DNA from 2 places in the Micromonospora sp. CNZ295 genome. Region 2 is predicted to be linked to the other one. Evidence: riboswitches for the same ligand, from Rfam matches in the RefSeq annotation. Region 2 holds a riboswitch; the other holds the start of a gene.
What was found. Region 2 has a riboswitch for cobalamin ahead of EV376_RS06755 (ABC transporter substrate-binding protein). Riboswitches for the same ligand answer to the same signal wherever they lie in the genome.
Positions count from the first base shown of each region.

Region 1: linked by a shared signal. The riboswitch ahead of EV376_RS14125 (ribonucleoside-diphosphate reductase subunit alpha) and the one ahead of EV376_RS06755 (ABC transporter substrate-binding protein) in region 2 are both predicted to bind cobalamin.

Region 1 is NZ_SHKZ01000001.1:2,973,458-2,977,662, reverse strand. Features, by position in the region: gene EV376_RS14140 (hypothetical protein) at 1-199, opposite strand, end outside; gene EV376_RS14135 (hypothetical protein) at 344-1,504, opposite strand; gene EV376_RS14130 (alpha/beta hydrolase) at 1,637-2,281, opposite strand; cobalamin riboswitch at 2,415-2,627, shown strand; gene EV376_RS14125 (ribonucleoside-diphosphate reductase subunit alpha) at 2,755-4,205, shown strand, end outside.
Region 2 is NZ_SHKZ01000001.1:1,413,396-1,417,600, forward strand. Features, by position in the region: gene EV376_RS06745 (C39 family peptidase) at 1-188, opposite strand, end outside; gene EV376_RS06750 (M14 family metallopeptidase) at 404-2,290, shown strand; cobalamin riboswitch at 2,357-2,488, shown strand; gene EV376_RS06755 (ABC transporter substrate-binding protein) at 2,571-3,509, shown strand; gene EV376_RS06760 (iron ABC transporter permease) at 3,541-4,205, shown strand, end outside.

The DNA of each region.
Region 1 (4,205 bases), 1.6 Mb from region 2:
TGTCGTCGGGTTCCCAGTCGTCGTCGCCGAACACGTCGGCCATGCTCTTCCGGGTCTCGGCGAGGTCCCACGCGACGTAGTCCTCCTCACTCATCGAACGCGCCTGGCTGTCCGGCTCGCTGCGATAGAACGCGCCCCGGGCGTACGCCTCGCGGCGGGCCTGCTGCAACGCGCCATCGAGATCCCGCTGATACGGCACCTGCCAGCTCCACGCCGATGCGCCCACCCTGCCCCCGTCCCCTTGTCACCGGGCCGGAAGCGTACTGCATCCGGCCGATCTGTCCGGCCGCCGACCGGGGGGCACCAGCTGGCAGGAAGGCGTGGGTGAGCAGATCCGGTCGGATCAGGCGCGGTGGTCCAGGTGATCGGCCTCCGCACGGGCCAGTTGCGCGTCGGATCGCAGCCCGACGACGCCGGCGTAGTCCGCGAACCGCCGCAGGTGCAGGATCAGTGCCGGCCGGGCTCCGTCGGGGTCTTCCGCGGCCCACCGGCGGGCCTCCGCCAACGCGGTGCGCTGTGCCCGCAGCGCAGCGCTGCGCTGGCCGCCGGCCTGCCAGCGCGCCTGGGCCAGCGCGCCCCAGGCCTCGGACAACGCACGGGCGTCGCCGGACTCGCGGTACCGCTCGATGTCGGCCTCGGCCCGCTCGGCGCGGGCGAGAGCGGCGGCGCGGTCGGCGCTCGGCGGCGCAGCCGCTCGGGGCTCATCCGGTACCTCGCGCGGGCGTCCGGTCACTACCGCGAGGACCACCGCCAGAAGCCACCGTCGGCGTCGCTGGCGGCGTAGCTTCCGATGCTGGCGCGCGATCGCCGCCGGGAAGGGCGGGAGACGGCGCGAGACGACGTCGTGGCGTTGCAGCAGTTCGAGTAGGTGGATGTATCGCAGGCGACCCGGGACGCTTCCCCAGGCGTTGACGGCGAACAACCACAGGTCGCGATGCGCGTGCTCCTTGAGCTCCTCGTGGCGTCCGCTGGCGGCGAGCGCCTCGAACAGCAGGCCGCTCGCCCGGAGCCGCGGGGTCCCCTCGGCCGCCGCGTACGCCTCGCGTAGCGGAGCGACGGCCTCCTCGGCCCGACCACGCCGCAGCAGAAGCTCGGCGTACACCAGCAGCGGTGCCGCCGGACGCGGCGCCGGCAGTGCCCTGACCTCGGCGACCAGCCGCTCGGCCAGCGCCGATGCCTGGTCGGCGCGGCCGGCCTGATCGAGCAGCGACGCGGTGACCGCGACGTCGGCCATGCCCGCGGCGCCGGAGGCCCGACCGCAGTGGGACAGGCATTCGTCGACATCGCGTGTCGCCTCGGCCGTGCGCCCCCGGACGTGCAGACACACGGCCCGGACGGCGAGGGCCCGGGCCATCGCCGCGGGGTGCCGCTCGGCGTCGGGTCGCCGCACCGCGACCGCCTCGTTGGCCGCATCGATCGCCCACGGGTGCCGGCCGGCTCGGGACCACTGCAGCGCCCACGCTTCGTGGCGCCGTGCCACCCGTTGCCGGCGCGCCTGCCGCATCCGCCCACCCCCGGTCGCAACCGTAGGGTGTCCACGCCAGCCACGTTGGCCCAGCCAGGTCGAAGGTCAAGCATGCGAGACACCGCGGGTGCCGCGACGCGCCGGCTGCGGCGCGACGGGCTGCGAGCGCCGTCAGTGCAGCAGGTACGCGGTCAGCCGGTCGGCGAGCTGCCTCGGCTGGCTGAGCGCCACGGAATGGCCACCGTCGATCTCGTCGGGGGCGACGCCGAGCCGGTCGGCGGCCACCCGACGCTGGAAGTCCGGCAGGAAGAACTGGTCCTCGCGAGCGATGAGCACCTTCGTCGGCACGTCCGGCCAGGCGTCCAGGGGCCACGGCTCGTTCCCCTCGGCGCTGACCTGCTCCCGGCCGTGCGCCGCAGCCTCCGCGACGATCCCGGTCGGCACGCCGTTGTAGAACTGCTGCTCCTCGCTGAGCCCCTCCGCGCCGCGGTAGCCGGTGTTGTCCCACCAGTCCCCCGGCTTCTCCCCCGGCCGCGGGATCATCGGCGTGAGCAGGACGAGCAGCCGCACCGGCAGCTGGTCGGCGATCAGTGGCGCGGTGAACGCGCCGTACGAGTGCCCGACGACCACCAGGTCGCCCCGGTCGCCGATCGCGTCGACGACCGTCTCGCAGAACTCGGCGAACCCCGCCGACCGGTCCTCGATCGGCAGCTCCGGCACCACCACGTCGTGGCCGCGGCCGACCAGCTCGGGGACCAGCGGATGCCAGTCCCAGGCGCTGCCCCCGCCGCCGTGGATCAGAACGAAAGTCGCCATGCCCCGGAGCCTCACACACCGGTACGACAGCCGGCCGCACCGGTGTCGCCGCGGCACCCGCACGGCGGCGCCCGATCGCCCCGGACACGCTGACGCGACATCTGGTGTTGTCACCTCGGCGGGAGCGGCATATATGGTGTCTCACGCAGCTGGTTCGGCCGCTCTGACGGCGGTCGAGGCAAGAGGGAACCCGGTGTGAGTCCGGGACTGCCCCGCAGCGGTGAGTGGGAACGACCGCCGTCATGAAGCACTGGGCCGCACGGCCTGGGAAGCGACGGCCAGTAGGCGACCGGCCTGTCCGGTGCTGCCCGCGAGTCCGAAGACCTGCCAGCGCGCCGCGTACCGACCGGTGCGCGGCGGTCGGCGGCCGCGCGGGACGGCCGACGCCAGAGCCGGACGAGCGGCCAGCCGCCGCACGCCCAGTGGCGTCCACCCGCGCACCGACGACCTTCGTCGAAGGGTACGGAGGAGCCATGACGGTCGTGCGGGAGAGACCCGGGTCCGGGCCGGAGCAGCGCCGGCAGACGATGCGGGTCCGAAAGCGCAGCGGCGAGACCGAGCCGGTGGACGTCAACAAGATCGTCAAGGCGGTGGAGCGCTGGGCCGTCGACCTGGCCGAGGTGGACCCGCTACGGGTCGCCACGAAGACGATCAGCGGCCTGTACGACGGGGCCACCACCGCCGAGCTGGACAGGCTGTCGATCCAGACGGCGGCGGAGCTGATCGGTGCGGAGCCGCAGTATTCGAGGCTGGCGGCACGGTTGTTGGCCGCGTTCGTGGACAAGGAGGTACGCGGCCAGGGCGTGGCGAGCTTCAGCCAGTCCGTCCGGTACGCCCACGGCCTGGGACTGATCGGCGACGACACCGCCGCGTTCGTGGCCCGCAACGCCCGCAAGCTCGACGACGCCGTCGACCCGGCCGGCGATCTCCGGTTCGAGTACTTCGGGCTGCGTACCGTCGCCGACCGGTACCTGCTGCGCCATCCCGAGTCCCGGCTGGTGGTGGAGACACCGCAGTACTGGCTGCTGCGGGTCGCCTGCGGGTTGTCCGAGGCGGCGGTCGAGGCGGTCGAGTTCTACCGCCTGATGTCCTCGCTGGCGTACCTGCCCAGCTCGCCGACGTTGTTCAACTCGGGCACCCGGCACCGGCAGATGTCGTCGTGCTTCCTGGTCGACTCGCCCCGTGACGAGCTGGACTCGATCTACGAGCGGTACCACCAGGTCGCGAAGTTGTCGAAGTTCTCCGGCGGCATCGGCATCGCCTGGTCCCGGGTCCGTGGCCGGGGCGCGCTGATCCGCGGCACGAACGGCCGCTCGAACGGCATCGTGCCGTTCCTGAAGACCCTCGACGCGGGCGTGGCGGCGGTCAACCAGGGCGGCCGGCGCAAGGGGGCGGCGTGTGTCTACCTGGAGCCGTGGCACCCGGACATCGAGGAGTTCCTCGAACTGCGGGACAACACCGGCGAGGAGTCCCGGCGTACGCACAACCTCAACCTGGCCAACTGGATCCCCGACGAGTTCATGCGCCGGGTCGAGGCCGACGGCGACTGGTCGCTGATCGACCCGTCCGACGCGCCACACCTGCCCGACCTCTACGGCGAGGAGTTCGACGCCGCCTACCGCGTCGCGGAGAAGAAGGCGGTGCGGACGGTCCGGGCCCGGGACCTGTACGGGCGGATGATGCGCACCCTGGCGCAGACCGGCAACGGGTGGATGACGTTCAAGGACCGGTCGAACCAGCTGTCCAACCAGACCGCCGCACCGGGCAACACGATCCACCTGTCCAACCTGTGCACCGAGATCCTCGAGGTGAACAGCGACACCGAGACGTCGGTGTGCAACCTCGGCTCGGTCAACCTCGGTGCCCATGTCACTCCGGACGGAGTCGACTGGGCGAAGCTGCGAGCGACCGTACGCACCGCGGT
Region 2 (4,205 bases):
CCGGCGTGGGTGCCGCGACGCCAGTCGGGGTAGCGGGACCACTCGTGGAAGGTGATCTGTTCGTCGTGGACGACCGGCCGGCCGGCCGGGGCCGCGAGCGGCGCCGCGCCGGCGGGTGTCGTCGTGCCGAGGAGGGCGAGCGCGGTGAGGCCGGCGAGGGCGGCCGCGCCCAGACGTCGTCTGTGCATCGGTACTCCACGGGAGAGGTGGGGCATCGTCGCCGGTCAGTCTCTCGCCTGGAGGGAAGTTTCGCTATAGGTCGACGGACCGAAAATACTTGCCGATGCGAGGATCAGGCTGGCATGGAAAGTAGAGATGGATGGATGTTGATATGACCATGTGACGGGTGGTGGAGTGTGCCCACCCGCGGGAAAGATCTCCCGCGCCGCCCAGGAGGTTGTCCATGGCCTTCCGCACCCCCACCCTCCGCCGCCGCCTCGCGCTCGTGTTCGCCGTGGGGCTCGGCACGCTCACCCTCGCCGCGCCGCCGGTCTCCGCGAAGCCGAGCCCGGACCGCTCCGGCGAGCCGGCCGCCACCCAGTACCGGGTGCTCGGCCCGCGTACGGTGGCCGACCGCACCGCGGTCGCCCGCACCGGCGCGGCGATCGACTACTCCGAACACGGGGTCCTGCACGTCTCCGCCACCAGCGCCGAGGCCGCCGCCATCACCCGCCTGGGCTTCCGGCTCGAGGCGGTCGCCGCACCGCCCACCGACCGGGGCCACGAGCACGCCGACGGTGAGCTGGGCACCCTCGACTTCCCGCCCGCCGACTCCGCCTACCACAACTACGCCGAGCTGACCGCCGCGGTGAACAAGGTGGTCGCCGACCACCCCACCATCGCCCGCAAGATCAGCATCGGCACCTCGTACGAGGGCCGGGACCTGATGGCGGTGAAGATCTCCGACAACGTCGCGACCGACGAGAACGAGCCGGAGATCCTCATCAACGCCCAGCAGCACGCCCGGGAGCACCTGACCGTCGAGATGGCGGTCTACCTGCTCAACCTCTTCACCGACAGCTACGGCAGCGACTCCCGGATCACCAACATCGTCAACAGCCGGGAACTCTGGATCGTGCCGACGGTCAACCCGGACGGCAGCGAGTACGACATCGCCACCGGCTCGTACCGCTCCTGGCGGAAGAACCGGCAGCCGAACAGCGGCTCGTCATACGTCGGCACCGACCTGAACCGCAACTGGTCGTACCAGTGGGGCTGCTGCGGCGGCTCCTCCGGCTCCACCTCGTCGGAGACCTACCGGGGTCCGTCGGCCTTCTCCGCGCCGGAGACCCGGGCGCTGCGCGACTTCGTCAACAGCCGGGTGGTCGGCGGCGTGCAGCAGATCAAGGCCAACATCGACTTCCACACCTACTCCCAGCTGGTGCTGTGGCCGTTCGGCTACACGTACAACAACACCGCCCCGGGGATGAGCGCCGACCAGTACAACACCTTCGCCACCATCGGCCAGCAGATGGCCGCCACCAACGGCTACACCCCGCAGCAGTCGAGTGACCTCTACATCACCGACGGCGACAGCATCGACTGGATGTGGGGGCAGCACGGGATCTGGGCGTACACCTTCGAGATGTACCCCGGCTCGGCCGGCGGCGGCGGCTTCTACCCGCCCGACGAGGTCATCCCGCGCGAGACCTCGCGTAACCGCGACGCGGTGCTGATCCTCGCCGAGTACGCCGACTGCCCGTACCGGGCGATCGGCAAGCAGAGCCAGTACTGCGGCGGCGGTGGCGGCGGCACCACGGTCTGGTCGGACACCTTCGAGACCGCGACCGGCTGGACGATCAACCCGAACGGCACCGACACCGCGACCACCGGCCAGTGGGAGCGGGGCGCCGCGCAGGCGACCACCTCCAGCGGCGCCAAGCAACTCACCCCGTACGCGGGCAGCAACGACCTGGTCACCGGCCGGCTCGCCGGGACCGGCGCGGGTGACTACGACATCGACGGCGGCGTGACCAGCGCCCGCTCCCCGGCGGTGACCCTGCCGTCGAGCGGCACGCTGACGCTGTCCCTGGCGTGGTACCTGGCACACGGCTCGAACGCGTCCTCGGCCGACTACTTCCGGGTCAGCGTCGTGCACAACGGCGGCACCACCACCCTGCTCAACCAGGCCGGCGCGGCGACCAACCGCAACGGTTCCTGGGCGGTGGCGAGCCTGAACCTGACCCCGTACGCCGGCCAGTCCGTCCGGATCCAGGTGGAGGCGGCGGACGCCTCCGGAGCCAGCCTCGTCGAGGCCGCGGTGGACAACGTCACCATCACCGCCTCCTGAGAACAGGTGGGGCCCCGCCCCGCCCCCCGGCGGGGCCCCACCTCCACCCACACCTCAGTGGGGACGGTCCGGAGGGTGCGCTACCGTCTTACCGACCAGCCCGCAGCGAAGCCGGTGTGAAACCGGCGCTGTCCCGCAACTGTGATGCCCCGAGACCCGGGGACGAGCCAGGTCGCCTGCGGTTGGTCGCGAAACGCGCTCTCGAGGAAGGGCGCCTCGCGGACGGGCGCCCCGGCTCCCTGTCGGCGAAGCACCAGATCCTCGACCGACAGGAGGACCGATGTCCAGACGTACCCCCCGGCTCTTCGCCGCGGCCCTCGCGGTGGCCGCGCTCGCCCTCGGCGCCTGCGCCGAGAAGACCTCCGACACCCCCGCGGCCGGCGGCAGCCCGTCGGGCGCCGCCGCCTTCCCGGTGACCGTCGGCTCGCTGACCCTCGACAAGCAGCCGGAGAAGATCATCTCGCTGGCGCCGACCGCGACCGAGATGCTCTTCGCGATCGGTGCCGGCAAGCAGGTGGTCGCCGTCGACGACCAGTCCAACCACCCGGCCGAGGCGCCGAAGAGCGACCTCTCCGGCTTCCAGCCGAACGCCGAGGCCATCGCCGCCAAGAGCCCCGACCTGGTCGTGCTCTCCGACGACCGCAACAAGGTCGTGGAGCAGCTCACCAAGCTGAAGATCCCGGTCTTCCGCACGCCGGCCGCCGCCACCCTGGACGACACCTACCGCCAGCTCACCGACCTGGGCGCGCTGACCGGGCACCCCACCGAGGCCGCCGACGTGGCCCAGCGGATGAAGGACGACATCGCGAAGCTGGTCGCCGACCTGCCGCAGCGCCCGGCGAAGCTCACCTACTTCCACGAACTCGGCCCGGAGCTGTACACGGCCACCAGCAAGACCTTCATCGGCTCGATCTATGCGCTCGCCGGCCTGGCGAACATCGCCGACCCGGCCGACGCGGACGGCAAGAGCGCGGGCTACCCGCAACTCTCCCAGGAGATCATCGTCCAGGCGAACCCGGACTTCGTCTTCCTCTCCGACACCAAGTGCTGCCAGCAGAGCGCGGAGACGGTCAAGGCCCGGGCCGGCTGGGCGGGGATCACCGCGGTGAAGAACAACCAGATCGTCGAGCTCGACGACGACATCGCCTCCCGCTGGGGGCCGCGGGTCGTGGACCTGCTGCGCACGATCATCGAGGCGACCGCCAAGGTGCCCGCGTGACGGTCGCCGGAACCTTCCCGTGCAGCAGGCGTTGAGGAGGGGCCCGTCCAGCCCGCCGGCCGCGGCGCCGCAGACGTCCCGGCCGGCGGGCCTCCGCCCGCGCTGGCTGGTCATCGGCGTGGCCGCGGTGCTGGTCGCCCTGGTCGCGGGCGTGTCGCTCGGTCCGGTCAGCCTGCCGCCCGGCAGCGTCGCGGTCGAGCTGCTCAACCTCCTTCCGGGGGTGCGCCTCGACAGCGGGCTGACCGAGCGGGAGATCGCCATCGTCACCGAGCTGCGGCTGCCCCGGGCCGTGCTCGGGCTGCTGGTCGGCGGGCTGCTCGCCCTGGCCGGCGGCGCCTACCAGGGCGTGTTCCGCAACCCGCTGGCCGATCCGTACCTGCTCGGCGTCGCCGCCGGGGCCGGGCTGGCGGTCACCGTGGCGATCACCGCCGGAGTGGGGGCCGGTGGCGCGATCACCGGGCTTCCGGTCACCGTCCCGCTGGCCGCGTTCGTCGGCGCGATCGGGGCGGTCCTCATGACGTACCTGCTCGGGTCGTCCGGTGGTCGGGGCCGCTCCCCGGCGACCCTGATCCTGGCCGGGGTGGCGGTCGCCGCGTTCCTCTCCGCCGGGCAGACCTACCTCCTGCAGCGCAACTCGGACAGCATCCAGCAGGTCTACTCATGGCTGCTCGGCCGGCTCGCCACCGCCGGCTGGCA